DNA from 2 places in the Ligilactobacillus acidipiscis genome. Region 1 is predicted to be linked to the other one. Evidence: predicted binding sites of a transcription regulator. Region 1 holds the regulator's gene; the other holds the start of a gene.
What was found. Region 1 encodes Rex, which represses fermentation and respiration genes when NADH is low (regulators of the CRP and FNR family bind a similar motif). Its sites were predicted from a motif close to TTGTGAANTANTTCACAA; they were not measured.
Positions count from the first base shown of each region.

Region 2: the regulator Rex is predicted to act here: its motif matches at 3,131-3,148, upstream of pdhA (pyruvate dehydrogenase (acetyl-transferring) E1 component subunit alpha).

Region 1 is NZ_LT630287.1:888,364-904,146, forward strand. Features, by position in the region: gene BQ5903_RS03995 (IS30 family transposase) at 121-1,080, shown strand; gene BQ5903_RS04000 (asparaginase) at 1,169-2,143, opposite strand; gene BQ5903_RS04005 (IS256 family transposase) at 2,291-3,469, opposite strand; gene tsaB (tRNA (adenosine(37)-N6)-threonylcarbamoyltransferase complex dimerization subunit type 1 TsaB) at 3,699-4,427, shown strand; gene BQ5903_RS04015 (GNAT family N-acetyltransferase) at 4,402-4,968, shown strand; gene tsaD (tRNA (adenosine(37)-N6)-threonylcarbamoyltransferase complex transferase subunit TsaD) at 4,983-6,014, shown strand; gene BQ5903_RS04025 (ABC-F family ATP-binding cassette domain-containing protein) at 6,120-8,072, opposite strand; gene BQ5903_RS04030 (redox-sensing transcriptional repressor Rex) at 8,249-8,890, shown strand; gene BQ5903_RS04035 (IS4 family transposase) at 9,046-10,425, opposite strand; gene BQ5903_RS04040 (IS4 family transposase) at 10,628-12,007, opposite strand; gene BQ5903_RS04045 (CPBP family intramembrane glutamic endopeptidase) at 12,131-12,757, opposite strand; gene groES (co-chaperone GroES) at 12,940-13,224, shown strand; gene groL (chaperonin GroEL) at 13,273-14,901, shown strand; gene BQ5903_RS04060 (APC family permease) at 15,193-15,783, shown strand, end outside.
Region 2 is NZ_LT630287.1:2,570,762-2,586,544, forward strand. Features, by position in the region: gene BQ5903_RS11915 (ABC transporter permease) at 1-27, opposite strand, end outside; gene BQ5903_RS11920 (ABC transporter ATP-binding protein) at 33-674, opposite strand; gene BQ5903_RS11925 (glutathione peroxidase) at 872-1,345, opposite strand; gene BQ5903_RS11930 (IS30 family transposase) at 1,524-2,483, shown strand; gene BQ5903_RS11935 (hypothetical protein) at 2,485-2,739, opposite strand; gene pdhA (pyruvate dehydrogenase (acetyl-transferring) E1 component subunit alpha) at 3,338-4,429, shown strand; gene BQ5903_RS11945 (alpha-ketoacid dehydrogenase subunit beta) at 4,432-5,409, shown strand; gene BQ5903_RS11950 (2-oxo acid dehydrogenase subunit E2) at 5,543-7,165, shown strand; gene lpdA (dihydrolipoyl dehydrogenase) at 7,170-8,576, shown strand; gene BQ5903_RS11960 (ISL3 family transposase) at 8,743-9,984, shown strand; gene BQ5903_RS11965 (lipoate--protein ligase) at 10,372-11,394, shown strand; gene BQ5903_RS11970 (FAD:protein FMN transferase) at 11,553-12,572, shown strand; gene BQ5903_RS11975 (fructose-1,6-bisphosphatase) at 12,697-14,676, opposite strand; gene BQ5903_RS11980 (IS982-like element ISLpl4 family transposase) at 15,039-15,783, opposite strand, start outside.

The DNA of each region.
Region 1 (15,783 bases):
AATTTTTTTGCTGGCGCTTTTTTGTTTTAGAAGACGTCGTTTGTAAAATTAAGTTAGAAATAAAAAAGCCATTTGTGGTAGACTTTTGAATATCCCTAATCAAAAGAGAGGTAACCACAAATGACTTATAAACATCTTACCACACGTGAATTAACCTTTATATATAATTTTTGGAAGCAAGATATTAAAGCCTATCATGCCGCTAAAGCTCTTAAACGTTCCAGCGAAACCGTTTATCGTGTTTACCGGTTTCTAGATGCTGGTAATTCAATTAGTCAATTTCAAGAAAATCATCGAGTTAATAAAACTCATTGCGGTCGAAAAGCAATTGAATTACCAGAAGATGAAACCAAATACATTAAGCAGAAACTCGCATTAGGTTGGACCCCTGATACGATTATTGGTCGAGCTGAGATACAGATCAGTTGTAGTATGAGAACCTTATACCGACTTTTTCAAAGAGGTGTTTTCAATGTGAAATTGTTGCCAATGAAAGGTAAAAGGCATCCAAATGGTTACGTTGAACGGCGTGGTAAAGCTGGCCGACTCGGCAGAAGTATTTATCAACGCTATCAGGATTATCCTCATTTTCAACATGAATTTGGTCATTTAGAAGCAGACACCGTCCAAGGCAAAGCACATCAAGGTGCAGTTATGACCTTAGTTGAGCGTCTCTCCAAAGTTGAAATCATTTTAAACATCCAACAAAAATCGGCTGAATGCGTTAATAAACATCTTAATCAATGGTTGTCCCAACAGCCAAAACACCTTTTCAAGTCAATTACTTTTGATAATGGTAAAGAATTCACTGGTTGGAAAGAAATCGCAAATAAGCATGATATTAGTACTTATTTTGCCGAAGTTGGGGCTCCTAACCAGCGTGGCTTAAACGAAAATAATAATGGACTAATTAGACGAGATGGTCTCAACAAGAGCATGGATTTTCGCAATTTACTAAATGCTTTAGTTCAACAAGTCAGTAGCCGGCGTAATCATATTCCAAGAAAATCATTAAATTATAAAACACCAATTGAGGTATTCATGGAAAACATCACAGATAAACAGCTATGTTATTTCTAACTTAATTTGACATTTCAAGAGATAAAAAACACATCGGTCTGTAATTGGATCGATGTGTTGTGAATTATTTAAGTTTTAATTGCAAAAATCAAGAAACTGCGTCATTGACAAATGAAGCCAGTTCTTTTGCGGACATTTGTGCACTTAATCCAACTAATAACTTGATTCGTGCCTTTTGTCCGTTTAATCCATGGCAAAAAATTGCCCCCATTTTTTCAAGGCGAATGCCACCGCCTTCGTAATCATAGACACTTTCGGCCGTACCATTAAAACAGCGAGAGACTATTACAACTGGAATATGTTGGTCAAGGAGTTTTTGCAGGCCGGGTAAAGTTGCGGGGGGTAGATTGCCGGCACCTAGTGCTTCTATTACAAGACCATTTGTTTTTTGCAAGGCTAACGTTTCGAATAGCTCTGGTCCCATTCCAGCAAAAGCTTTTAACAAGTAAACATTATCAACGACATGATCAAGCGGGACATAGGTTTGGCGGATCAATTTAGAAAAAAAGGTCACCCGTTCTTTTGAAACCGAACCAACTGGACCAAAAGATGGTGTGCGGAAAGTAGCCACATTTGTTGTGTGAGTTTTAGTTACATAGCGTGCTGTATGGATCTCATCATTCATGACAACTAAAACTCCCTTGTCATGAGCTTCATCACTTGCTGCAGTCTGAATTGCGGTCTGAAAATTATGTAATCCATCAGACCCGATCTCATTAGCAGATCTCATTGCACCGGTCACAACAACTGGAATTTCTGCTGGTAGTGTTAGGTCTAGAAAAAAAGCTGTCTCTTCTAGTGTGTCGGTTCCATGAGTGATAACAACGCCATCGATCCCTTCACTTTCAGCCTGCATGATTTCATTTCTTAAGGCTAACATTTCTGTTGGTCGCATGTGAGGCGAGGGAAGATTGAATGGATTCCTGATATCTAGCCTGATTTTTCCAGTAAAGGGATTATTGAAACTGTTGAGCGGGTTTTGCTTCCCAGGGATTATTGCGCCATCCTTGCCCTCAGACATCGCAATGGTCCCGCCAGTATGTAATACTAAAATTGTTTTCATATTTTTCACTCCGGATGCTTGTATTTAGTCACTTGAATTTAACTACTTAACAATTATAATGATGTTTGGTATTGTATTACAATATTTGGGAGTGTCAAGAAGTTTGTGTAAAAAGGAATTGCCCTTTCTCCATAAAATTAAATCTTTTCAGTCGAAAAGTGATTCTAATGTATCCTTAACTTGTCCGAATCCACGATGAATTCGATTAAAGTTCTTTTCGTTGTAACTAATTACTTGCACTCCAATGAAATTGTCTAATGATTTTTCATTGGGAAACTGTTCTTTTGCTTTAGTCTTGCGTTTAATCTTTTTATTTAGCGATTCTATAATATTTGTTGAATAAATGGTTGGGCGTATTGCGGCTGGAAAAGCCAAAAAAGCTAATAATTCCTTTTCAATTGACCTAATGTGACTAATCAGATTTGTGTATTGCTTTTCCCAAGTACTATAAAAATCGGCAAGCATTTTATGAGCTTCAGTTTTATTAGTTACCGAATGAAGCTGTTTGAAATCATTTAAAATGACCTCACGGTCTTTTAAACGGACATGTGTACTAATATTACGCATAACATGAACTAAACATCTTTGAAATTTTGCTTTAGGAAAAGCATGTAACAGCGCTGGTTGAAGTCCGACCATTCCGTCCGCAATAATTAATTGAACCTGTTTAAGCCCTCGCTGCTTAAGATCTGCTGCCATTTCCGACCAGACTTCAGCATTTTCACTGGGTGCAATGCGATAATCAAGAACTTCCTTAATTCCAGTGGGTGTAATTCCTAAGGCAATATAAACCGCTTCTCTTTGAACTGTGTCACGACGCAAAGGTAAATAAGTTGCATCTAAGAATAAGCAAACATAGTTTGCTTTAATGGTTCGTTGATGAAAAGCTTCAATCTGCTCAGTTACTTGAGCAGTAATGTTAGAAACAGTTGTAGCTGAATAATAAGAACCATACATTTTCTCAATCAAATCAGCGATTTCACGAGTGGTAACACCTTTAGAGTAAAGTTGAATAATTGTAGTTTCTAAAGCATCTTGACGACGAGAATAAGCTGGAAGTAAATGATTATGAAACTTGCCTTGTCGGTCACGCGGCACAGCAATTTTCAACTTACCATATTCGGAATCAATTAACCGAAAGTATTGACCATTCCGATAATTGTTAGCCTTAAAACCATTACGTTCATAAGGATCATAACCGAGTAACGAAGTTAACTCAGCTTGTAAGATTTGATTAATAGCTTTTTCAAGTTGTTGGCGAAAAAGTTCTTTAACATCGCCATTTGATAATAGAGTTTTGGTTAAATCTTTGGTAAACTGTTCCATGGGGAATCCCTCCGTTTTGGTTTGGTTTGACGATTTAATCATACGGGGAAGGGATTCCCTTTTCAATAGGATTTTATTTATTTACACAAACTATTTTATACTCTCCAATATTTCAGCATCGATTTTCATGAAAATATAAGTCATTTTTTCTTTTTGTGAAAAGTGTGTTGGGGTTTATGTTAAACTAAGTTAAGTAGAATACAGCGTAAAAAGAGGAATGAACAAAATAATGAAAATTCTTGCAATTGACACTTCCAATCGTCCGTTAAGTGTGGCACTTTTAGAAGATCAAACTTTACTAGCAGAAAACACTACCACTGTCAGCAAAAATCACAGTGTTACTCTGATGCCGGCAATCGAGGAGATTTTTAAACAGAGTCAGTTAAAGCCAGAAGAAATCGACCGTGTTGTGGTTGCTCAAGGACCAGGTTCTTATACGGGTTTACGGATCGGCGTAACTACTGCTAAGACTTTAGCATATAGTTTAAATAAAGAGTTAGTTGGTGTTTCAAGCCTTGCCGTCTTAGCTAAGGGAGTCCAGGCTGATGCTAAGACATTGCTTGTGCCGGTGTTTGATGCACGGAGGGATAATGTTTTTGCTGGAGGCTATATGTGGGATGATGGCCAATTAAAAAATGTTTTGCCAGATCAACACATCTCTTTTTCAAAGTTATGTAAACAGATAATGGGAAAAGAAGTCTGCTTTATAGGAGCTGACGTAGCAAAATTTGCCGATCAATTGAAAGAATTGATGGCTGGTCAAGACTACCGGATCGCTCCAGCGGAATCAGCAGTCCCTCGTGCCTTTAATTTAGGAACGTTAGGCCTTTTAAAAGAAGCGGAGAATGTAAATGATTTTGTACCTCGCTATTTGCGAATAACACAAGCTGAATCGCAATGGTTAAAAAGAAATCCGCAAGAAGGGAAAAAGCATGGCCCATACGTTAAAAAATATTAAAGAACGATTAGCTAATAAGATAAAAGTGATTTTTCAAGACAAGTCACTTGATTTTGACAATAAAGATATTGTGATCAATGGAGTTGATTATTTTTTGTGCCGAAATGTGATCTCGACTATTCCTGAAATGGTAGCAGTCGAGCAACGGTCACAATCAGAAGAAGATATCTGGAACTATAATACCTTTCAGCTCTGCATGCGGGATCAAAAGAAAGCTTTGTATTTTGGCTTACGTCAAGATGACCAATTGATCGGTTTTATTGGATGTCGGGTCAATGCATCGATGACTCGGATGCGCATTATGAGATTGTCTGTTTTACCGTATCCCGATAGAGAAAAAGTCGCTGTTACTTTGGTTAATACTTTGTTTGACAAGGCGGCAGAAACTGGGGTTCGTTCCGTTTTTGTACAAGTGCGGACCGGCCAAGAAAGATTGGGTGAATTTTATCGTAATATCGGTTTTAAAAAGGCTGAAACAGCGAAGAATAGTGAGCTCAACAATGAAGTTATCAAGTATCAATTTTTAGTTAGCGAGAAATAAGGAAAAGATAAAAAATGAATGAAAAAAAAGATACAATAATTTTAGCGTTTGAATCGAGTTGTGATGAAACAAGCGTCGCACTTGTAAGAAACGGGGCACAGGTTTTAGCTCAATCGACTGCTACTCAGATTCAGAGTCACCAACGCTTTGGAGGCGTTGTTCCTGAAGTTGCCAGCAGGCACCATATTGAGCAGATCATTGGCTGTTTGGATGATGTATTTCAACAAACTGGACTTGGTTATACAGACCTCGCCGCGGTTGCAGTTACTTACGGTCCTGGATTGGTAGGTGCTCTTTTGGTTGGAGTTTCAGCAGTAAAAGCTGTGGCGTTTGCACACAATTTGCCCTTGGTACCCGTAAACCATATGGCAGGCCACATTTATGCTGCGCGTTATACAGCTCCGATCGAATTTCCTGCAATGGCTTTGTTGGTTTCTGGAGGGCATACGGAACTGGTTTATATGCCTCAGGAAAATGATTATCAAATTATTGGTGAAACGCGCGATGATGCGTGTGGTGAAGCTTTCGACAAGATCGGACGAGTGCTTGGGATCAATTACCCGGCTGGTAAAGAAATCGACGAATTGGCTCATCAGGGGAAAGATACATTTAACTTTCCACGAGCAATGGAAAAAGAAGATAACTATGATTTTAGTTTTAGTGGTCTTAAAAGCGCATTTATTAATACGGTTCATCATGCAGATCAAATTGGCACAAAGCTTTCACATGACGATTTGGCGGCTAGTTTTGAACAGAGTGTAGTTGATGTTTTGGCAGAAAAAACAGTGCGGGCACTGCACAACTTTCCAGTCAAACAGCTGATCTTAGCGGGTGGAGTCGCAGCTAACAGTGGTTTACGTACACGTCTAGAAAAAGAATGTGCTCAAATTCAAGGAGTGGACTTGTTAGAGGCCCCTCTTAAATACTGTGGTGATAATGCAGCCATGATCGGTGCGGCTGGTTATGTTGGCTTCAAGCATGGAAATAGAGCTGGCATGACACTAAACGCTGAGCCGGGTCTTGAATTTCCGTGGCTCTCAGTTTAAATTACAGCTTACTCAGTGAAAAAGTGTAAATAAAAACAGCGGATAACTATTCGAATTACGAGTAGATGTCTGCTGTTTTTTTGATTTATGAAGAGGAATCGCAAATTATGCCATAAACTCTTCTAATTCAACCGAGCTTTGTTCCCATTGTTCTTCAGTTGCGTTGAGCTCTTGACTCACTGACGTAAGTTTTTGCTGTAATTTTTGCATTTTAGTCAGGTCATTGAAGATATCCGGTTGAGACATTTTGTTTTCTATCCTAGTTTTTTCTTGGTCTAAGTTATCAACTTTTTCTTCTAATTGTGCAACTTCACGTTTTAATTTGCGTTGCTGTTTTTCCTTGGCTTTACTTTGCGTGTAGCTACTCTTAGCAGATGAAGTATTTGGGGAAGCTGGTTGTTTTTCGTCCTCAGCTTCCTGAGCTTTTTGTTCTGCAATTAACCGTTGCTCCTCTTTTTTCTCAATATAGTAATCATAGTCACCCAAATATAAGGTACTGCCTGATGGAGAGATTTCAATGATCTCATCAGCAGTTTGGTTGATAAAGTAACGGTCATGAGAAACAAAGAGAACTGTTCCAGTAAAGTCTTGGAGCGCTTTTTCTAGGACTTCTTTACTGTTGATATCCAAGTGGTTAGTCGGTTCATCTAAAATCAAGAGGTTATCATGTTGCATCGCCAATTTAGTTAAAAGTAGCCGCGCCTTCTCACCACCAGACAAGTTATGCACGATTTTTTTTACATCGTCGCCCTTGAATAAAAAGCTGCCTAAAAGGGAACGAATATCTTTTTCTGGTGTAGTAGGATGCTCATCCCAAATTTCGTTGAGAACAGTTTTTTGGGGATGGAGTCCTTGTTGCTCTTGATCATAATATCCGTATTGAACGTTAGCACCGAATTTGGCTGATCCAGAGATAAAAGGGATCTGCCCGATAACACTTTCCAATAAAGTCGACTTACCGATCCCATTTTGACCGACAACAGCTAAAACTTTGTTTTTACGCAATTCAAAATTAACTGGCCCAGAGATAGTTTGTTCATCATGGCCGATATATCCATCTGAAACTGTTAGGACAACTGAGCCGCTTTTGGAGGATGGTGTGAAAGAAAAATGCGGTCCTTTTTCGTCACCTTCCGGTCGCTGAATACGGTCCATTTTATCTAATTGCTTTTGCCGACTTTGAGCTCGTTTACTTGTCGTTGCTCGGACTAAGTTTTTGTTGACAAAATCTTGTAATTTATCAATCTCTACTTGCTGTTTTTCATATTCTTTCCAAGCTTGTTTTTGATCTTCTTTTTTCTGCTTCACAAATGAAGTGTAATTTCCTGGGTATGTCTTGGCACGCTTGTGACTAATGTCGCAGACTTCCGTGACGATTTTGTCAAGAAAATAGCGATCATGGGAAACAAGTAACAAAGCTCCTGGATAACTTTGGAAGTAACTTTCCAACCATTGCAAGGTCTCAATATCCAAATGGTTAGTCGGTTCGTCTAAAATCAGCAGATCTCTTTTTTCAAGGAGCAATCTGGCAAGCGCGAGGCGTGTCTTTTGACCACCTGATAATGAAGAGATCTTTTTATTAAAATCTTCTTCCTGAAAATTAAAGCCATGAAGCACGGAACGAATCTCTGCTTGATAACCGTAACCGTTTTGTGCAGAAAAATCATGCATCAATTGGTCATATTGTTTTAGCAGTGAGTGATATGAAGTTGATTCGTGATCCTGACTTGAGGCGATTTTATTTTCAAGCTCATGGATCTGCTGTTCCATTTTAATCAAGCCTGCGAAGACTTTTAACATTTCATTATAAATATTGTCTTCAGATTCTAAACCGGTATCTTGAGCTAAATAACCGATCGTTAGTCCCTTACGACTAACAATTTGTCCTTCGTCAGGTTCATTTTCACCGATGATCATTTTGATCAAGGTAGATTTACCAGCTCCATTTGGTCCGACAAGAGCGATCCGTGAATTGTCTTGGATATTCAAATTTACATTTTGAAAAAGTGGATCTCCAGCAAAAATACGAGCTGCCTGTTGGACTTGTAATAAAAGCATAAAAATTTCACCTACCTAATTTTTTAGTCTACTAAACTATTTTAGCATATCCTGCAATACATCGCCTTAAATTTAAATTTTTTCAATTAAGTTGTGAACTAATGAACTTTTTATTTTATTGTGAATTTTAATATGGTAAAATGATTTGAGTGAGCATTTGTGAAAGGGGCTTAAAAATGGTGAATGCAAAAATACCTAGAGCAACGGCTAAAAGGTTGCCGATTTACTATCGCTATTTAGGTATCTTATTTAATTCAGGTAAGAAAAGAATTTCTTCAACTGAATTAGCGGAAGCAGTTAAAGTTGATTCTGCAACGATTAGACGTGATTTTTCTTATTTTGGTGCATTGGGTAAACGGGGATACGGGTATGACGTTAAAAGTCTGCTGGATTTCTTTAAAAAGACATTGAATCAAGATAAGCTGACTAACGTTGGTTTGATCGGGGTAGGTAATTTAGGACATGCATTGTTGAATTATAACTTCCATGGCAGTAACAATGTACGGATCAGTGCCGCTTTTGATATTGATGAGAGGATCACTGGAACTATTCAGAGTGGTGTACCGATTTATCCTATGAGTCAAATGAAGGAGCAATTAGTTGAACAGCAAATTGAAGTTGTGATATTGACTGTTCCATCTCCAGTTGCACAGCGCGTTACTGACGAACTTGTGTCTGCCGGTGTTAAGGGTATCCTGAACTTTACACCTTTGCGTGTGACTGTTCAAGACGGAGTTCGCATTCAAAACGTTGATTTGACTAACGAATTACAAACTTTGATCTATTTTTTAAATCATGTTGATCAACAGGATGGATAAGTGAGACTATTTATGGTTGAACTAATTGATAAAAAATCGTAGGAATTTACCGATCTTGGTAAACTCCTACGATTTTTTAGTTAAGTAACTAAAGGTTGAAAGTTAATTTTTAGTGCCTTTGCCTGTCAGCTCAAGCTATAAATGTCTTTAATTAGTCAACTGACCAGTTCGTTGCTGTGAAAGATTTCTTGCAGATCATTGGGTAAAGAATTGATAAATCGACTGCATAATCCCGTGATAAAAAAATCAGCGGTTTTTTCACAATGTTCTGCTAAAGCAAAAAGCAACTGTTTTACAGCTTGTAAAAGTGGGATGTCCGCGAGAAACTGATTGGCCGCATAGAAAATGCCGCCTAAGGTTTTCGGATCGTTCTCCTGTCGCTGGATCATAGCCAACAGATCGTAAGCTAAAAATGTCAGCGCCACATGGCCGCACAAGCCATCATAACTTTGCGTTTGGGTCTGGTCATACTGCAGGTATTGTTTTAAAGTCTTGAAACCACACTCGATCTGCCATCTCCGGGCATATAATTGAATGACCGCTTCCGGTGTCAGACTAAGTTTAGAAGTTGCCAAAGCAATGTAGTGTCCCTTGTCCGTGCGATTTTGGATAAAGACTATTTTTAAGCGCAGGTGGTCCTCGTTATCGGTCTCAACGACCGTACTGTAGAGATAGTTATCATGGATCCGATATTTTGAACCTTTAAAGCGTTGAAACAGCATTGGAACACTGTAACGGCGCCCGCGATATTTAAAATAAGTTTTTGAAGTGTTTTTTAACCGACCAACAGCAGCGAGACCTAATTCTTGAAATTGCTTGAAAGCTTTGGGATAGGCGTACCAACTGTCAAAGAGGACATAGCTGGCCTTGACCCCGGTTTTTAGAACTTGAGCTACTAATTCAACGGCGACTTCATTCATGTGCCGTTTAGCCTGAGCATAACGTTGGGCCGCTAAGGTCCGCTGATCAGTTGTTTGTGGTTCACGGCCGATCCGATTCTTAGCTTTGTCTGATGACATCAAAGCGAAATTCAGGGGCAGGAAAGTATTGCCGTCACTCCAACCGATCGTCAAGCCGCGAAAACCCTTGACATAGCGCGGCTGTCCTTGCGGTGCAGCATGATCATAAACATTCGCCAATAGTTCAGTCTTTTTTGAATGAGCTCGTTTGAATAAAGTGTCATCAATGATCAAGGCCGCTTTTCGGCGTAAGTCGATAAAAGGACTGAGTTCCGCGATCTGGTTCCGTCCGGCCAAGCTGACCAGCCGCTGCCAGTTGATATGGCGGTCATTTAAAAAGTTGCGGACCGTTTTCTTCGAAAAAGCAGTCGGAGTTGCGGATCGGTTCAAGGTCAAACGTTGGAACAAAGTCAGTAAGATCCAGCTGACAAGTTTGGTCAGTTTGATCCCACGGACACGATAGGCATTGGACTGACGTAATACCTGGGCGAAATCGATCACCTGCAAGAATTTGTGAAAACGTGCCATTAAAGTGGTTTTATTTTGAGTTGATTGTTGTATACTGGAAGTGGACATAAATTACTCTCCTTTATTAGTTTTTGACGACTCAATTATAGGACGCAGAGTAAATTGTGTCTATTTTATTAACAAAAACCCGTGATACAACAAGCAGCACAAGTATTCTTTAACTTTCAACCTTTAGTTAAGTAACTAAAGGTTGAAAGTTAATTTTTAGTGCCTTTGCCTGTCAGCTCAAGCTATAAATGTCTTTAATTAGTCAACTGACCAGTTCGTTGCTGTGAAAGATTTCTTGCAGATCATTGGGTAAAGAATTGATAAATCGACTGCATAATCCCGTGATAAAAAAATCAGCGGTTTTTTCACAATGTTCTGCTAAAGCAAAAAGCAACTGTTTTACAGCTTGTAAAAGTGGGATGTCCGCGAGAAACTGATTGGCCGCATAGAAAATGCCGCCTAAGGTTTTCGGATCGTTCTCCTGTCGCTGGATCATAGCCAACAGATCGTAAGCTAAAAATGTCAGCGCCACATGGCCGCACAAGCCATCATAACTTTGCGTTTGGGTCTGGTCATACTGCAGGTATTGTTTTAAAGTCTTGAAACCACACTCGATCTGCCATCTCCGGGCATATAATTGAATGACCGCTTCCGGTGTCAGACTAAGTTTAGAAGTTGCCAAAGCAATGTAGTGTCCCTTGTCCGTGCGATTTTGGATAAAGACTATTTTTAAGCGCAGGTGGTCCTCGTTATCGGTCTCAACGACCGTACTGTAGAGATAGTTATCATGGATCCGATATTTTGAACCTTTAAAGCGTTGAAACAGCATTGGAACACTGTAACGGCGCCCGCGATATTTAAAATAAGTTTTTGAAGTGTTTTTTAACCGACCAACAGCAGCGAGACCTAATTCTTGAAATTGCTTGAAAGCTTTGGGATAGGCGTACCAACTGTCAAAGAGGACATAGCTGGCCTTGACCCCGGTTTTTAGAACTTGAGCTACTAATTCAACGGCGACTTCATTCATGTGCCGTTTAGCCTGAGCATAACGTTGGGCCGCTAAGGTCCGCTGATCAGTTGTTTGTGGTTCACGGCCGATCCGATTCTTAGCTTTGTCTGATGACATCAAAGCGAAATTCAGGGGCAGGAAAGTATTGCCGTCACTCCAACCGATCGTCAAGCCGCGAAAACCCTTGACATAGCGCGGCTGTCCTTGCGGTGCAGCATGATCATAAACATTCGCCAATAGTTCAGTCTTTTTTGAATGAGCTCGTTTGAATAAAGTGTCATCAATGATCAAGGCCGCTTTTCGGCGTAAGTCGATAAAAGGACTGAGTTCCGCGATCTGGTTCCGTCCGGCCAAGCTGACCAGCCGCTGCCAGTTGATATGGCGGTCATTTAAAAAGTTGCGGACCGTTTTCTTCGAAAAAGCAGTCGGAGTTGCGGATCGGTTCAAGGTCAAACGTTGGAACAAAGTCAGTAAGATCCAGCTGACAAGTTTGGTCAGTTTGATCCCACGGACACGATAGGCATTGGACTGACGTAATACCTGGGCGAAATCGATCACCTGCAAGAATTTGTGAAAACGTGCCATTAAAGTGGTTTTATTTTGAGTTGATTGTTGTATACTGGAAGTGGACATAAATTACTCTCCTTTATTAGTTTTTGACGACTCAATTATAGGACGCAGAGTAAATTGTGTCTATTTTATTAACAAAAACCCGTGATACAACAAGCAGCACAAGTATTCTTTAACTTTCAACCTTTAGTTAAGTAACAAGACTAGCAAGTTCATCAAAATATGAGTCGCCATAGAGCCTTGGATCTTACCAGTTCTTTCATAGACTAAACAAAATATTAAACCGATGGCTGTATACGTTAAAAAGTGACCGTCTCCATGTCCTAGTGCGAAAAGAAGGCTGGAAAAAAGAGCTGTCTGCCACGGTTTGAACCAATAACTAAAATTGCCGAATAATACTTTACGGTAAATTAATTCTTCGATAATTGGTTCGGTGAACACAATAACTAGCAGATAATACGGGTATTTACCGGCAACCGCCATTAATTGACTGGTGTTTTCAGAAATAACAGGTTGTTGCAAAAACGCAGTTTCAAACCACAGCAAAACTCGCTGTACGGTCAAAACGATGATCACACCGCCAAGCATCCATAAAAGTGACTGCCAAATAACTGCTTTCTTTTCTTCTAATTTGTTTTTGTATTTAAAGTGGAGTGTCAGCCAAATCAAACTAATTGCTCCCAAAAGATTTAGAATAGTCTGAACTGGATACAAAAGATCATTATTGTGGATAAATTGAAAAGCTATTTGCTGAAGCAGGATCAAAATAAAATACCCCAGCAATAGACTTAATGAATTGGATTTTAGTTTCAATTATAGGTCTCCTTTTTGATGCTTCAGTCATTATAGCATAATCTTTTTGGCAAATTAGCACTCGAAGCAAGAGAGTGACAAAAAGTACTTGCATTTTAAAAATAAAGTGTTTATTATAATAACTGTAATTTAATTAGCACTTGGATGTGCTGAGTGCTAAAAATATATTGGAGGGATCTAGAGTGCTGAAACCATTAGGAGACAGAGTTATTCTTGAAGTTCAAGAAGAAGAAGAACAAACAGTTGGTGGGATCGTTTTAGCAAGCAATGCTAAAGAGAAGCCGCAAACTGGTAAAGTCGTTGCTGTGGGCGCTGGTCGTGTTCTTGACAACGGCGAAAAGAGTGTACCAGAAGTAAAGGCTGGGGACTCAGTGATCTATGATAAATATGCAGGAACTGAAGTAACATATGAAGGCAGCAAGTATTTAGTAGTCCGTGCCAACGATATTGTTGCTGTGATCGACTAGACTTTTAGTTAACGCGTAGAACTCTAATTTTTTGATGAGGTGAAATTAATGGCTAAAGAAATTAAATTTTCAGAAGACGCACGAGCAAAAATGCTTGCTGGTGTAGATAAATTAGCAAATACAGTAAAATCAACTATTGGACCAAAAGGCCGGAATGTAGTTTTGGAACAAACATACGGTTCTCCAACTATCACTAATGATGGTGTTACGATCGCTAAAGACATCGAATTAGAGGATCATTTCGAAAACATGGGAGCTAAACTTGTTTCGGAAGTTGCATCCAAGACAAATGATATTGCTGGTGACGGGACTACAACAGCTACCGTCTTGGCTCAAGCAATCGTTACAGAAGGTATGAAGAATGTGACAGCTGGTGCCAACCCTGTTGGGATCAGAACCGGTATCGATAAAGCTACTAAGACTGCTGTTGAAGCTTTGCATGAAATGTCTCATGATGTTTCTTCCAAGAGTGACATCAGCCAAATCGCCGCCGTTTCATCTGCAAGTGAAGAAACCGGTAATTTGATTGCTGAAGCTATGGAAAAAGTTGGTAATGACGGTGTTATTACTATTGAAGAATCAAAGGGTATCGAAACTTCCTTAGATGTTGTTGAAGGTATGCAATTTGATCGCGGCTATCTTTCACAATATATGGTAACTGACGAAGATAAGATGGAAGCTAATTTGGACAATCCATACATTTTGATCACTGACAAGAAGATCTCAAATATTCAAGACATCTTGCCATTGTTACAAAATATCGTACAACAAGGCCGTCCATTGTTGATCATTGCTGATGACATCGAAGGCGAAGCATTGCCGACATTGGTTTTGAACAAGATCCGCGGAACATTTAACGTAGTTGCTGTTAAGGCTCCTGGTTTTGGTGACCGACGTAAAGAAATGTTGCAAGATATTGCTGTTTTAACTGGTGGTACAGTTATTACTGAAGATTTAGGCTTACAGCTTAAAGATACTACTATCGACCAATTAGGTACTGCAGGCAAAGTCACTGTAGATAAGGAAAATACAACTATTGTTGAAGGCTCTGGCGATAAAGATCAGATCGCAGAACGTGTTGCACAAATCAAAAAACAGATCGGTGAAACAACATCTGACTTTGATCGTGAAAAATTACAAGAACGTTTGGCTAAGTTGTCTGGCGGTGTTGCTGTAGTTAAAGTCGGTGCCGCAACAGAAACTGAATTGAAAGAACGTAAATACCGGATCGAAGATGCTTTGAACTCAACGCGTGCCGCTGTTGAAGAAGGCTTTGTACCTGGTGGTGGTACTGCTTTGGTCAACGTTATTGATAAAGTTGCCGCTTTAAAGGAATCCGGCGATGTTCAGACTGGTATCAACATTGTCAAGCGCGCCTTGGAAGAACCAGTTCGTCAAATCGCATTTAACGCTGGTTTAGAAGGTTCTGTCATTGTAGAAAAATTGAAGAGTAAAAAGCCTGGTATCGGATTCAATGCTGCTACAGGCGAATGGCAAGACATGATCAAAGCCGGGATCGTTGACCCAACTAAGGTCACTCGTTATGCTTTGCAAAATGCCGCTTCCGTTGCTGCTTTACTTTTAACTACTGAAGCAGTTGTTGCTGATAAGCCAGAAGCAAAAGATGATTCTGCTGCCGCACCACAACCAGGTGCCGGTATGGGCGGAATGATGTAAATCATTAAAAATTATTTTAAAGCTGAGGAATTTTTTCCTTGGCTTTTTTTAATGAAAAAATTCCTCAGATCCTTTCATGAAGCGGTTTTTGATATTTTATTAAATTGAGCAAATTTTTTTTAAAAATTTGCTTGCAAGTTATATGGAGAATGGAGTAATATTAAATTTGCTAAAATGACCATTTGAAAATAAAAGTTAGTGGATGATGGTGATATTCCGTAACGATTTGTTGTAGAATTAGGGCGTTTAGATCAGTAATAAAATTTCTTAACGTTTAAAGGAGTAAAAATTATGTGGCGTTACTTAAAACGGCTGTTGATCGGTAAACCTTTAAAAACAGCCGATGAAGGTGTCCAATCATTGACCAAATTTAAAGCACTGGCTTTGCTTTCTTCTGATGCGTTGTCTTCAGTGGCATACGGGACTGAACAGATAACGACAACTTTAATTGTTCTATCTGCAGCTGCAGTTTGGTATTCAGTGCCTGCGGCTGCGATCGTTTTAATTTTATTATTCGCTATTACGATGTCTTATAGACAGATCATTCATGCATATCCATCAGGTGGTGGAGCATATGTGGTTGCAACGAAAAACTGGGGTTCAAGTGCCGGTCTAGTTGCTGGGGGCTCTTTGTTAGTCGATTATATGTTGACGGTTGCCGTTTCAGTGACCTCAGGAACAGAAGCAATAACTTCTGCGCTTCCTGTTTTACGACCGCATGCAATATTGATTTCAGTGTTGATCGTTCTTTTTATTATGACGCTGAATTTAAGAGGAATGCGTGAGTCTGCCTCTTTCCTCACTGTGCCGGTTTATTTGTTTGTGGTGATGATCGCTGTAATGATCATTTGGGGGGGTGTCAATATTGCTACAGGCAACATT
Region 2 (15,783 bases), 930 kb from region 1:
TCCTTGATTATTAACGGCTAAATTCATGTTCCTTACCTCCCCATTATTTTCCCACTCTTTATTTCTACCAATCGTTTTGCCTGCGCAATTTCTTGTTCGTCATGCGTAACAATAATAATCGTCACACCTTGTTGATTTAATTTTTCGATCAATTGATAAATGATAGTACGGTTGTCCCCATCTAAGCCAGCGGTTACTTCATCCATGATCAATGTTTCTGGCAAAATTAAAATATTTCTCAACAATGCGACTCGTTGCTTTTCACCACCGGACAAATTATTGACCTCACGTTGTAAATAATCTTCAGAAAGCCCAACCGTCCTCAAAGCAATAAGCGCTCTGTTTTCATCAAAGGCTTGCTGACGGATCTGGTAGGGAAACTCTAAATTTTCACGAACAGTCTTACCAAATAGAGTCGGCTGCTGCATTGCATACGACACTCTCCTGCGGTAACTGATTGGTTCTTCTTCTTCAATATCTTTACCTGCATATATGATTTTCCCTGCTGTTGGTGTTACAAGTGAAGCCAATATTCTGACTAATGTGCTCTTACCGCTCCCAGACGGCCCCGCAATCGTCACTATTTCTCCCTTATCAATTTTTAGTGAAATATCAGTTAATATTTGCTTATCATCGATTCGATATGAGATATCTTGGAAAACAATTTGTTTCATAAGTAATTTTCCCTCACTTTTTAAATATTTTCATTTTACAAATTTTATAATTGTATCTATAAAAATCTATGTTAGTAGTATATAGCATAACGAAAATAAAGCAAGCTATTTAAAAGCAACCATAGTAAAAAGTATTCATCATTTTTTCTGCTAAATGATGAATACCTTTATCTTTAATAATTCACATTGTTCAGTAGTTATTCCGCCAAAAGAGCTTCTTCAATTGCTGGAATGATTTTCTCTGGTTTAGTCGTTGGGGCATAGCGATGGATCAATTGACCATCACGCCCAATTAAAAACTTAGTGTAATTCCATTTGATTTTTCCATGACCTGATTCTTCTTTTAAATAGGTAAAAAGCGGGTCTTCATCGTCTCCATTTAATTTGACTCTTTTTGTCATCGGAAAAGTAACCCCATAATGAACTTGACAATAGTCACTTGCTTCATCATCTGTTTCTAATTCTTGATGAAATTGATTAGATGGTAAACCTAGAACTTCAAAACCTTGTTCATGGTATGTTTGATACAATTGTTCCAGGCCTTCCAGCTGTGGAGCTAAACCGCACTTACTAGCAGTATTAACTACCAGCAAAACTTTCCCAGTATAATCTTTCATCTCAAGCTTTTGACCACTCATTTCTGTCTCGTTGAAATCGTAGATTGCAGCCATTTTAACCCCCTCCTCTTTTAACTGTCCTAGTAATACGCTAAATTCTTCCGGCTGACAAATTATTTACCTTTTTTAGCAGCCAAGTTAACATTCGTCGTTTGTAAAATTAAGTTAGAAATAAAAAAGCCATTTGTGGTAGACTTTTGAATATCCCTAATCAAAAGAGAGGTAACCACAAATGACTTATAAACATCTTACCACACGTGAATTAACCTTTATATATAATTTTTGGAAACAAGATATTAAAGCCTATCATGCCGCTAAAGCTCTTAAACGTTCCAGCGAAACCGTTTATCGTGTTTACCGGTTTCTAGATGCTGGTAATTCAATTAGTCAATTTCAAGAAAATCATCGAGTTAATAAAACTCATTGCGGTCGAAAAGCAATTGAATTACCAGAAGATGAAACCAAATACATTAAGCAGAAACTCGCATTAGGTTGGACCCCTGATACGATTATTGGTCGAGCTGAGATACAGATCAGTTGTAGTATGAGAACCTTATACCGACTTTTTCAAAGAGGTGTTTTCAATGTGAAATTGTTGCCAATGAAAGGTAAAAGGCATCCAAATGGTTACGTTGAACGGCGTGGTAAAGCTGGCCGACTCGGCAGAAGTATTTATCAACGCTATCAGGATTATCCTCATTTTCAACATGAATTTGGTCATTTAGAAGCAGACACCGTCCAAGGCAAAGCACATCAAGGTGCAGTTATGACCTTAGTTGAGCGTCTCTCCAAAGTTGAAATCATTTTAAACATCCAACAAAAATCGGCTGAATGCGTTAATAAACATCTTAATCAATGGTTGTCCCAACAGCCAAAACACCTTTTCAAGTCAATTACTTTTGATAATGGTAAACAATTCACTGGTTGGAAAGAAATCGCAAATAAGCATGATATTAGTACTTATTTTGCCGAAGTTGGGGCTCCTAACCAGCGTGGCTTAAACGAAAATAATAATGGACTAATTAGACGAGATGGTCTCAACAAGAGCATGGATTTTCGCAATTTACCAAATGCTTTAGTTCAACAAGTCAGTAGCCGGCGTAATCATATTCCAAGAAAATCATTAAATTATAAAACACCAATTGAGGTATTCATGGAAAACATCACAGATAAACAGCTATGTTATTTCTAACTTAATTTGACATTTCAAGATTTACAAAAGTCACAAGCTGTTCTCCAATACTGTGAGGCAATTCAAGCTTCATAGGAGGAAGTTCATTGGTCAATGCATAATCCCGAATAAACTTCACAGCCACACGTAGTGCTTCTATGATACTATTCGCCTGGCAATAGGTCCCAAAGTCGGGCAAAAATACTAAATATTGATAGTATTCATTGTTCTTTTCAGGCGTGATCACTATCGGATATGCCACAAATGTTTCTTCCATAAAATATCCCCCTCAAATTAACAGCATAACAAAATAAGAACTCTCACATACTATCAGAAACCAAAATATTAATGCGCCTTTAGCATTTAAAACAGAGCTTGGACAACTGCAACCCTTTACCACGCAAAACTCGCTCCATAGCATATACTCTAACCACATCATAATCCAATACTTCTTAAAATTAAACATCAATATATTTATCTTTAATTAGTTTTTTCGTGTTCTCTAACTCTTCTTCTGCAAAGTTTGTGCATTGCTTAGGTATTTATCTTGATTTGAACCTTTTTTTAAATTAATTGTTCACCTTTCGATAAGGCATTAATAAATACCTATTCGCAAATTGCCACTAATTTGATGACGTCATCTAAAGTTATCAAAAGTCAACGGTTTATCGTGAAAGCGTTCACATACATCGGGTATAAAAATTTGTTTTTATATGTATTTGGCTTGATACTAGCAACAAAAAATTTAAATATAATGTGCACAATTTGTTAAAGTTTACATTTGGCTCAAAAGGTATTAGCATTAGTAATGAAAGCGTTATGGTAAAGCTTTTCAGTATATCATTAGCAAGTTTTCGAGGAGGGAAAATTTACAAATGAAAAAAATAGATTTTGAACAACTCAAGAGTACTCCAAACACTGAAACTCTCAGTATTTTGGACGAAACAGGTCAAATCGTCAACAAGGATCTCTTACCAGATCTCTCAGACGATGAACTAACAGAATTATTTAAACAGATGGTTTGGTCACGTGTCTTAAATGAACGGTCTACTAAGTTGAATCGTCAAGGACGGTTAGGTTTCTTCGCACCAACTTCTGGTGAAGAAGCCAGCCAGATCGGCTCGAATTTTGCGATGACTAAAGATGATTTTATTCTCCCCGCATATCGTGATGTACCTCAACTTGTACAACACGGGCTTCCGCTTTATCAAGCATTTCTCTGGTCGCGTGGTCATGTTGATGGCAACAAGTATCCAGAAGCAATGCAGGCTTTGCCACCTCAGATCATTATTGGTGCTCAATATGTTCAAACGGCTGGTGTTGCCTTAGGTATTAAGAAAAACAATAAGAAAACAGTAGCATACACTTATACTGGCGATGGCGGTACTTCACAAGGTGACTTTTATGAAGGCATCAACTTTGCGGGTGCTTTTAAGTCTCCTGCACTCTTCTTTGTGCAAAACAACGGCTACGCTATTTCAGTACCGCGTGCAAAACAAACTGCTGCTCCCACTTTGTCTCAAAAGGCTGTTGCGGTAGGTATTCCTGGGATCCAAGTTGATGGAATGGATGCTTTAGCTGTTTATGCAGCAACTAAAGCCGCTCGTGAATGGGCAGTTGCTGGTAATGGTCCTGTTCTGATCGAAACATTGACATACCGTTATGGTCCACACACATTATCTGGTGATGATCCAAAACGTTACAGAACATCAGCTGAAGTTGACGATTGGCAACGTAAAGATCCATTGATCAGAATGCGTAAGTATCTGACAGATAAGGGTATCTGGTCAACAGATCAAGAAAAAGCTTGGGAAGAAGAAGTCAACAAACAAATTGACGAAGCAATCAAAAAAACTGAAAGTATTGCACCACAAAAAGTAAGTGACTTCCTGAAGAATACGTTTATCGACACCCCACCTGCGATCAAAGCGGAGATCGATGCTTATACTGCAAAGGAGAGTGACTAAGAATGGCTAAATTATCGATGGTCAAGGCAATTACTCAAGGCCTAGATGAAGAAATCAAACGAGATGAAAAAGTCCTAGTTTTCGGTGAAGATGTTGGCCGTAACGGCGGTGTTTTCCGTGCTACAGACGGTTTGCAAGATGAAAACGGTGAAGATCGTGTTTTCGATACACCATTAGCCGAATCTGGGATCAGTGGTTTAGCAATGGGGCTTTCTTTGGAAGGTTTCCGTCCTGTACCTGAAATTCAATTCTTTGGTTTCGTATTTGAAACAATGGACGAAATTGCTGGTCAAATTTCACGGACAGGTCACCGAATGGGCGGCTCACGTAAGATGCCGATCACGATCCGTGCCCCATTTGGTGGCGGTGTTCACACACCAGAACTCCACGCTGATAGTTTGGAAGGCTTATTAGCCCAAACTCCAGGCTTACGTGTCGTTATACCTAGCGGTCCATATGACGCTAAGGGTTTATTGGCTTCATCGATCCGGTCTGATGATCCGGTCGTCTTCTTGGAACACATGAAACTTTATCGTTCATTTAAAGAAGAAGTTCCAGAGGATCCTTACACTGTTCCATTGGACAAAGCTGATGTTAAACGTGAAGGTAAAGATATTACACTCGTTTCCTATGGTTATATGGTTCAAGAGAGTTTGAAAGCCGCTGCTGCTTTGGCTAAAGAAGGTATCGAAGCTGAAGTAGTCGACTTACGGACGATCTCCCCGTTAGATGAGGAAACAATTATCAACTCTGTTAAAAAAACTGGTCGGGCTGTCTTGGTACAAGAAGCTCAAAACCAAGCCGGAGTCATGGGACAAGTTGCTTCTATCATTGCTGAAAAAGCGATCTTATCGCTTGAATCACCAATTGGCAGAGTTTCAGCACCAGATACTCCATACCCATTCAGTCAAGCAGAAGAAATATGGCTTCCAAATAAGAACGATATTATTGAAAAAGCTAAAGAAATCGTAAATTATTAATTACAAAGCGAGATGAGGTGTACCAAAGCAAGCCTTAGCTGATCTTCATATTGTAAATTCGTAATATGGATCTTTTATATAGGCTGCTTTCCCTCATTGATGACTTGATCAAATATACGGGGGTATATAACAAATGGAGAAATATCAATTCAACTTGCCTGATATTGGCGAAGGTATCGCAGAAGGTACAGTCGGTGAATGGCATGTTAAAGAAGGCGACGAAGTCAAGGAAGACGGCGATTTGGTTCAAATCGAAAACGACAAATCCGTTGAAGAGCTTCCTTCTCCTGTTGCTGGTAAAATTACTAAGATCTTGGTCCCTGAAGGTGAAACTGCAGAAGTGGGTCAACCTTTAGTCGAACTTGAAGTGGCAGATGGTAAAGGTAACGTTTCGGGTGAAGCTGCACCTGAAAAACCCGCGCAAGAAGAAAAAGCTTCCGCCACAGCACCTGCCGGTAACGGTAATTCTGGCACAGACACTTACCAATTCAACTTACCTGACATTGGCGAAGGTATTGCTGAAGGTACTGTTGGTGAATGGCACGTTAAAGAAGGCGACGAAGTCAAGGAAGACGGCGATTTGGTTCAAATCGAAAACGACAAATCTGTTGAAGAACTTCCTTCTCCTGTTGCTGGTAAAATTACTAAGATCTTGGTCCCTGAAGGTGAAACTGCAGAAGTAGGTCAACCTTTAGTTGAACTCGAAGTTGCTGCTGGAAAAGGTAACGTTGAAGGTGGCACTACAAAAGAAGCTCCTGTTGCAGAAAGCAAAGAAACTCCTGCTGCAAACACGGCCGCAGCAGCACCAACTGGTGAAAAACAAGATCACTCTTTACCTGTTTTAGCAATGCCGGGTGTTCGGGCCTATGCACGTGATAAAGGTGCTGACTTAACACAAATCTCCGGTAGTGGTAACCACGGTCAGATCTTGAAGACTGACATCGACAGCTTCTTGGCTGGTGGTGGTGCAAAAGCCGCTGAAGCAGAGAAAACAACAGAACAACCTGCTGAAAAACAAAAGGCTCCTGCTGCTCTTGTTTCAACTTCTACTGACTGGCCAGAGCATACTGAAAAGATGTCCGGGATCCGTTATGCTACAGCTAAAGCAATGACTCGTTCCAATGACAATGTACCGCATGTCCACATCTTTGATGAAGTTGTTGTTGATAAGATGTGGGATCACCGTAAGAAGTACAAAGAACTTGCTGCTTCTAAAGGCGTTCATTTAACATTCTTGGCTTATGTTACAAAAGCTCTTGCAGTTGTTTTGAAAGAATTCCCGATCTTCAACTCGCAAGTTGACATGGATAACAAGCAAAGCGTGTTTAAAGACTATATCAACATCGGTATTGCAACTGATACTGATCGTGGGCTTTTTGTTCCAAACGTTAAGCATGCTGACCAACAAAGCTTATTCGACATTGCACGTTCGATCAGTGCTAATACAGAAAAAGCCAAAGACGGTAAGTTAAGTTCAGGTGACATGAGTCACACCGGAATTTCAATCACTAACATCGGTTCAGTCGGTGGCGGTTTCTTTACCCCAATTATCAACTTCCCAGAAGTTGCAATTCTAGGTATCGGTAAAATCAGCCCAGAACCAGTTGTTGTCGACGGTGAAGTTAAATCAGCCCGTGTCTTGAAGTTGACGATGGCTTTTGACCACCGTGTGATCGATGGTGCAACTGCTCAACGTGCAGTTAACCGTTTGAAAGAACTGCTGGGCGACCCAGAATTACTTTTGATGGAGGGATAATTAAATGGTAGTTGGAGATTTTGCAGAAGATTTAGAGACTGTTGTGATCGGTGCCGGCCCTGGCGGCTATGTTGCAGCGATCCACGCAGCCGAATTAGGACAAAAAGTTACCGTAATCGAACGCGAATTTATCGGCGGTGTTTGCTTAAATATTGGCTGTATCCCCTCTAAAGCCTTGATCGAAGCAGCTCATCACTATCAAAACGCTTTAGGTACAGCTGGCATGGGCATTACTACAAAAGATGCCCAAATCGATTTTGGTAAAACACAAGAATGGAAGAACTCTGTAGTCAACAAGCTGACAAGCGGAGTTTCCGGTCTCTTTAAGAAACATCATATCGATGTTTTGTGGGGAGAAGCATTTTTAAAAGACGACCATAGTTTGCGTGTGATCGGTAAAGATGATTCCGCTCAGACTTACAACTTCAAAAATTTGATCATAGCATCTGGCAGCCATCCAATTGAGATCCCTAACTTCAAATTTGAGGGTCGTGTGGTTGATTCAACTGGTGCTTTAGCACTTAAAGAAATTCCCCAAGAATTAATTGTGATTGGTGGCGGTTATATTGGAAGTGAACTTGCATCAGCTTATGCAGATTTTGGTTCACATGTAACTATCTTAGAAGGTATGGACTCGATCTTAGCTAATTATGAATCAGACATGGTCAAAGTTGTTCAGAAGAACATGACCGACCATAATGTCGATATTTATACTTCAGCCATGGCTCAAAAAGCAGAACAAGATGATAATTCTGTCACAGTAACTGCAAAGATCAATGGTGAAACTAAAGAAATCAAAGCCGATTATTGTATCGTGTCTGTTGGACGTAAACCTAACACGGCCGAAATGGGTCTTGAACAAGCGAAAGTTGAAACTGATGATCGTGGTTTGATCAAAGTTGACAACCAAGGCCGGACAAATGTCTCACACATTTTCGCTATCGGGGATGTCGTTGCCGGAGCTGCTTTGGCTCACAAAGCCAGCTATGAAGGTAAAGTTGCAGCCGAAGCCATTTCCGGAAAATCAAGCATTGTTGATTACCGGGCTATGCCAGCTGTTTGTTACACTGCCGAACAAATCGCCACAACCGGTTTAACTCTTGCAGAAGCTAAGGATCAAGGCTTAGACGTTAAGAAAGCACAGTTCCCATTTGCTGCAAATGGCCGTGCAATTTCAATGAATGCCACAAAAGGTTTTATTCGCTTAGTGTTTACTAAAGACGATGAACAAATCGTTGGAGCCCAAATCGTTGGAGCAAATGCTGCCGATCTAATCACCGAACTAACGTTAGCTATCGAATCAGGCGCAACTCTGGATGATGTTGCCTTGACTATCCATCCTCATCCTTCCTTAGCTGAAGGTATTATGGATGCAGCTGATGTTGGTCTAGGATTCCCAACCAACATTTAAAAATTGCACAATTCAATTTTTGATCCCCGTCACTGGGGATTTTTTTGGGTCTAAACTTTTTAGTGTTGATGAGCGTTCATCAGCACTATTTTTGTACAAAAAAGGACATCATTTGTCCTCATATGCTACGATTAAAGCGATAAAACCAAATCAAAGCGAGGTATAAATGATGTCCCAAACTGATTCTATCCTAAATTTACTCAATATCCAAGACCCAAATATCAAAATTTCAGCTTGTACTGATTTTTCACAGGCCGGAGTTCACGAAAAACTGCTTTCAGCTACGCTGACTTACCCCGTCGAACGCTGTGTTAATTGTGGTTCCACGAATCTTGTTCAGAATGGGACCCGCCTGACCAAGATGAAACTGCCCAGCCTAGGTGAACAACCGCTCCGCATGAACCTGCGCAAACAGCGTTATCTGTGCCGAACTTGCCACCATACTTTTAGCGCGCAGACGCAGCTCGCTCCGCCTCGGCACTCGATCACCCGCCAAGCAGTCCACGAAATCGCGACTTTAGCTAAGAACTCACTGCCAGTCAAGACGATCAGCCAGGCCGTGGGGATCTCAGCTTCCTCGGTTCAACGGATCTTGTATAAGGATCAGCGGGCTTTAGTAACGCCAAAAGAGCTGCCGACAGCTCTCAGCTTTGACGAATTTCGTTCAACTAAGAACTGCTTTTCTTTTATCTGCATTGACGCAAAAACACATGATTTGGTCGCCTTATTGCCAGATCGTCTCTCGCAGACGATCCGCGAGTATTTCACCAATACTTATACACTTTCTGAGCGTCAAAAAGTTCAACTGGTGACCATGGATCTGAATGCACAGTATCAGACTTTCGTCCGTCGTCTTTTTCCTAACGCACTGATCGTCTTTGACCGTTTCCATCTTGTTCAGTTAGCGGGTCGGGCACTTGACCATGAACGGCTGCGTGTTTTAAAAGGGATCAACGACCACCACGACCGCAACTATAAAGTTTTAAAAAGCAACTGGCGCTTATTCCACTTAGCTGAAAATCAACTTGAGACCTCCCAGGTTAAATATTATCGGGGATTAAATGAATACACGACTGCCCAAAATGTGGTCGATCTGGGACTCAAGAATTTTCCACAGTTCGCAGAAAACTATCAGACCTATCAAACGATCTTAACCTTTATTCGCAACCGCGATCGGGCTACTTTACAACAATTAGTTATGAACTACCGTCCCAATGGTACTGAAATGGATACCGTCATGAGGACCATTCAAAAGAACTACTTAGGGATCAGGAACGCTTGTCTCTATGACTACTCTAATGGGCCGTTAGAGGGGATCAATCGCAAGATCAAAGAACTTAAACGTAGCTGTTACGGATTCAGTAACTTAAGGCATTTCTTTATCCGCATCAAATTGATCCATGCCTAAGATAAAAAATTTAGGTCAACACTGTGGGAGGCAGGTGCGGGCCCATTTCGCTACGCTTCGGACCCGCACCTGCCTCCCAACCCAAACACTTTAATCTAGCTATGGCAGTAAAAAAAGAACCCTACCATAAAGATAGAGTTCTATGGACCATCAACACTATTTGACAAAGTCCCATTTTTTTATGAATCATAACTGAAGTAAACAACAACTATTACTATATAAGTATTCTTGAATTAGAAAGGCATTAATGCTATCATGAAAACGTAATCATTAATGCTTGAACTTACATTCTTTACGCACACTGATAAATAAACACAGACCTGACAAGTACAAATTTAAATTATTTTAGTCAAGCAGCAGGTTTTGTGTAACAGAGAGGGAAATAACATGCAATATATCGCAATGAATACCAAAGATATTCGGACTAACCTGGCTACAGAACAGTATTTAATGAACAGTGGTAAAATGACACCGCCATTTATGCTGTTTTATATCGAAAAACCATGCATTATTGTCGGCCGTAACCAAAACACCATGGAAGAAATCGATCCAGAGTATTGTAGAAAACACAATATTACGATCACGCGGCGCCTATCTGGCGGCGGTGCTATGTACCAAGACCTTGGTAATATGTGTTTTAGTATGGTCATTCCAGCTAAAGATCAGGAATTTGGCGACTTTAAATCGATGGTACAGCCAGTTGTTGCCGGACTAAAAGAAATGGGTGCCACGAATATAGAAGTAACTGGGCGTAATGATATCGTATTAAACGGACGCAAGTTCTCTGGTAATGCAATGTATACTCGCGATGGTAAGACGTTCTCACATGGTACATGTATGTTTGACGTCGATACAGACGTGGTCGCAAGTGCTTTACGTGTCCCAAAGGATAAAATTGAATCTAAGGGCATTAAATCAGTCCGTTCACGGGTAATTAATATCAAACCATATTTGAAGGAAGAATATCAAAATATGGATACATTCCAATTACGTGAAGAATTGATCAAAAAGATTTGGAAAACTAATACTATTGAAGAAGCAGAAAAAAATTATGCTTACGTTTTAGACGATGAAGATAAAAAAGAGATCGCTAAACTTGAACAAGAGATCTACTATAACTGGGATTGGGTCTATGGTAAATCACCAAAATTCACTGTTCAACGCCGGAAACACTTTGCTGGCGGTACGATCGATGCGCGCTTTAACATTGAAAATGGTACGATCGAGAATGTCGTGATCTATGGCGACTTCTTCGGACCTGAAAACGTTGATGAATTACAAGATGAACTAAAGGGAACGAAGTACTCCCAAGAAAAAATCAAAGAAAAACTAAACGCACTTGACCTCTCACGCTTTTTCGCAGGAATCCCACAAGATGAAATTACCGAGCTGCTAAGTACACAACAATGATCCTGAAAGCTAATTAAGTACTGGTCCATTCTAATGATTAGAAAAGGCCAGTCCTTTTTGGTTTGTTAAATAAAGGATTCCCACTCTATGTCTCTAACTTCGCTATGGTAAAATAAAAATGGAAATTAATTTGTGTTTATGAGATGAGGATGAAAAATATGGCTGAAAATAAGGAGGTTCTTTGGACAGATATCCACCCAGAACCCGTAAAAAAAATAGCTGAACAACGTTTGACCAAACAATATTATGGTTTAGGAACAAAGATCACCCTAACGACTTTTGGTGCTACGACCGAAAATGATTTAGACGCGGCCAACGAATTGATCGTCCGTTATGAAGACCTCCTAACTGTTAACCGACCAGAATCAGAAGTTATGGCTGTCAATCATGCTGCGGGAAAAAAGCCAGTCCAAGTTTCAAATGGTGTCTACGATCTGATCAGAAAAGCCGTGGAGATCAGTCGGCAACATTTAGGCTTCAATGCTGCGATCGGGCCATTGGTAAAACTCTGGGACATCGGCTTTGATGACGCTCAATTACCAACAAAAGAGGAAATCAATGAACGTTTGCCTATCGTTGATCCTAACGAGATCGAATTAAATGACAAAGATCAAACAGTCTTTCTCAAGAAAGCTGGCATGAAGATCGACCTTGGCGGGATCGCTAAGGGTTATATTGCTGATCGAATTAAAGATCTTTGGGCAGCTCGCGGGATCAACAGTGGCATGATCGACCTCGGGGGCAATCTTCTGTTAGTCGGCAAACAACCCATACATGAAGATGGCCTATGGCGTGTGGGTGTTCAGGCCCCGAAAGATCAGCGCGGTCAGGCTGTGGCCGTTGTCAAGACGCCCGCTTCTTCCATTGTCACAAGCGGGATCTATGAGCGCCATTTGGATATCAATGGTAAAAGCTACCACCACATTTTGGATTCAAAGACGGGCTATCCTCGCAGCAATAACTTAGCCAGTGTTACTGTCTTTTCTAAATACTCGATCGATGGTGAGATCCACACAACTGAACTGTTCTTTGCTGGCGAACCGGTCACAGACTGGGGTAAAGACGATCCTGATCTTTACGGTGCTGTTTTTGTTACAAAGGATAACAAAATCTTAGTTAGCGGTTTAAATCCTAAAGATGTTAAAGTTATCGCGCCTGGTTTCGAATTATTATCATAATTTAAAAACAAAGAGCCAAGGAAAAAAACTTCCTTGACTCTTTTTGCTTATCCACTTTAGGCATTATTCGTCGAGAAGCACGCTTAGTACCTAACTTCGAAATGTCTCACTTTTCATCTTGATATTAATATTCGTCCAGTAAGCTGCGTAATATTTTGACGTTTTCTTTCAAACGCGCACCAATATCTGTATCAGCCACAGACTTTCTATGAACCTCATGGTTGACCACTCTTCTAGTAGAAACAATGTCCTTACCATTCACGATCGAGTCTTCTTTCGAAGTAAAAGGATGGTGCTCCACTAATTGCAAACCATATGAATTATATAAGAGTGTATAGCCTCCAAAACCCGTTGTCGGCTGATATGCCTTCGAATAGCCCCCATCGATAACTAACATCTTACCATTGGCCATAATGGCATCATGGCCTCTTTTAACAGGTGTGTGTCCATTGATCACATGTCCATCCTGAGGATCCAAACCAAATTCTTCTAACATACTATCAACGAATATTTCATTATGACGTAATCTGAAGTACGGATTACGAACTTCTTCATGACTAGCCTGATCTTTAATAAAATAACGTTCGAAAGTCGTCATGGCTTTTTTGCCGAACAATGGCGAGATCGGCCCCTGCCACAAATACCAGATCAGATCAGCTGCACTATAATCATTAGCACACGGATCATTATATGCATGTCGCACTTGTTGATCAAAGAAATCTACTAACTGCTTGCCGTGATACTCCTTGCCATGATACTTAAACGGCAAAAATTTGCCCTTTTCATTAACCGGCATGCAGCCGTGAAGCAGCAAATTGTCATTGTAACGCAAATACATGCTCCCCTTATTTACCAAAAATTCTAAGTGCTTCTGTAAGCTCTTAGATTCTACAAAGGAATGCAGTAAACTTTCCACAAGCTCTTGCTCTTCACTTGTTAATTTCCCCGGATCTTTCGGGTCGATCAAGTCAAAACAAGTATTAGTCAGCTGGTAGGTTTTACCTTGCAATTCAAGAGTATTATTGTCATAGTCGATTTTATTCAGCAGTGCACGATCATCCATCTGAAAGTCTGGTTCCCTGGCAATCGTTTGTACTTCCATCTTAAACTGCATGATTGCTACTGCTTGTTGGATCTGAGTCAACTGTAACTGTTCGCCGTCAAAATTAAATGAATCACCATCGACTAACTTAGGACGAAAAGCTGGATTGTCCGCATAATGTTCTTCCGCAAAACGCGACAAATGCCGTAAGCTGATCCCATATGCATCTTCGATCGTAGCTAAGTTATTATAGCGTGCGCTGATCCGCAGCAAATTCAACATACATAATGCCGAGCCCGATGAAGCTCCGACCCATAACATATCATGATTTCCCCACTGAATATCAACCGAATGATAAGACATCAAACGTTCCATGATCAATTCTGGATGGTCACCGCGATCATAGATGTCACCTAAAACATGTAAATGGTCAACAACTAACTGCTGGATCGTATAGCAAGTTGCAATAATAAATTCATCAGTTACTCCCATTGACACTAAATTTTTCATTAACTGATCAATATAGCTGCGTTTATCAAATTCTTGTGGATCCGTATACAACAATTCTTCTGTGATATACGCGAAGTTTGGGTCAAGTGCTTTACGAACCTTTGATCGTGTATATTTTGTTGAAACAAACTCCAATAATTCAACTAAGCGTTGGATCGTGTCCAAATACCATTGTTCTAACGCATCATCTTCATCTTGTTGCAGCTGCCGTTTCTTATATTCCAACTTTTCTTCCGGATAATAAATTAAAATCGCAAAATTTTGCAAGCGGCTGGGTGTCATTCTGCCGCCAAAAACATCCGTGATCTTATTTTTGATATTACCCGAACCATTACGCAAAATATGGTCAAAAGCGCTATACTCGCCATGTAGATCACTCACAAAATGCTCAGTTGCTTTTGGCAAATGTAAAATCGCCTCTAGGTTCATGATCTCAGTGATCACAGCCTCTTTAGTTGGAAATCTTTCTTCCATTATTTCACGTAAATACTGCTTTTCATTATCGTCTGCTCGTTTTTTGAATTGGTTTGGTTCATTAAGACCACTTGTCATTACAATTACCTCACAAAGTTGACGTGCTTAAGTTTTTGTATAAAGTCAATATAAATATGATATTACTTAATTTAAGCATTTTCAACCATTAAACGTCAGCATTTGCTCAAAAGCAATTATGTTATACTAATTATAGGCTATCCTTTTTCACAAGTTTCGAGTACTACTTTTAAAAATTGGTATAGTATATTTTGTCAAAAGGTTGGTGCTCTGTAAGCTGTTTATTGCCGCCTTAAATAGGAATCTAACGAAAAAACACCATGTTTGTTTTTAAAACTTAAGGGCACTGTATTCTTATATACATTTATGCTAAGATACACCAATGTGCAACTATTAATTTACAATAAATTATACGCGTGGTGCTAGTTCGTCACAAAATTAAAAAATCCTAAATTATAGACTAAAATTGCCAGTTCAATTTTTAGTTGAAAGCCAAAGGCACTCCGCGTTAAGTTAGTTTCAATTCCAAAATCACTAACTAAGGTAGAAAAACGCGATTCAATTGTGCGACGTAACGCCTTGAGCGCGCGCTTATTATGTTCCTTGGCCCCCTTCATATTCGAACGGTATGGTGTCCATAACGTGTAGCCTAATTGCTTAAATTCAGCGCCAAGTCGCTTGCCTACATAACCGACATCGGCCAAAACAATTGGACAAGGACAATCATCAATCAAGCTAACGGCAACTTTTGTATCATGGACCGAAGCGGCAGTCACCACATAATTCAGAATGTAGCCATCAGTGGTTACTAGCATGTGGGTTTTAAACCCATAGAACGACATTTGCTTAGTGGCATTGTAGCCAATATTAGCTTGCCCAGCAAAAATACGTGCTCTAAATTTACGTACTGGTTCACACAATGGATTCGGCAAACTATCAATGATTGCGATCTGTCCAGGTTGGGCTGCTTCACGCGTCAAACCAGTACGGATCGCATTGACCACGGGTAATAATTGTAGTGCGCGACGGTTGAACCGTGACCGACTAATGGTGATTTTTTGCGGCATAAAGGCGGTCATCAAGCGCCAAAAACGGCGTTGTGATTGGATACCAAGCGTTGTTTGTAAACACAGTAGCGCCAACAATCGACAGTCATCGATTTTAACG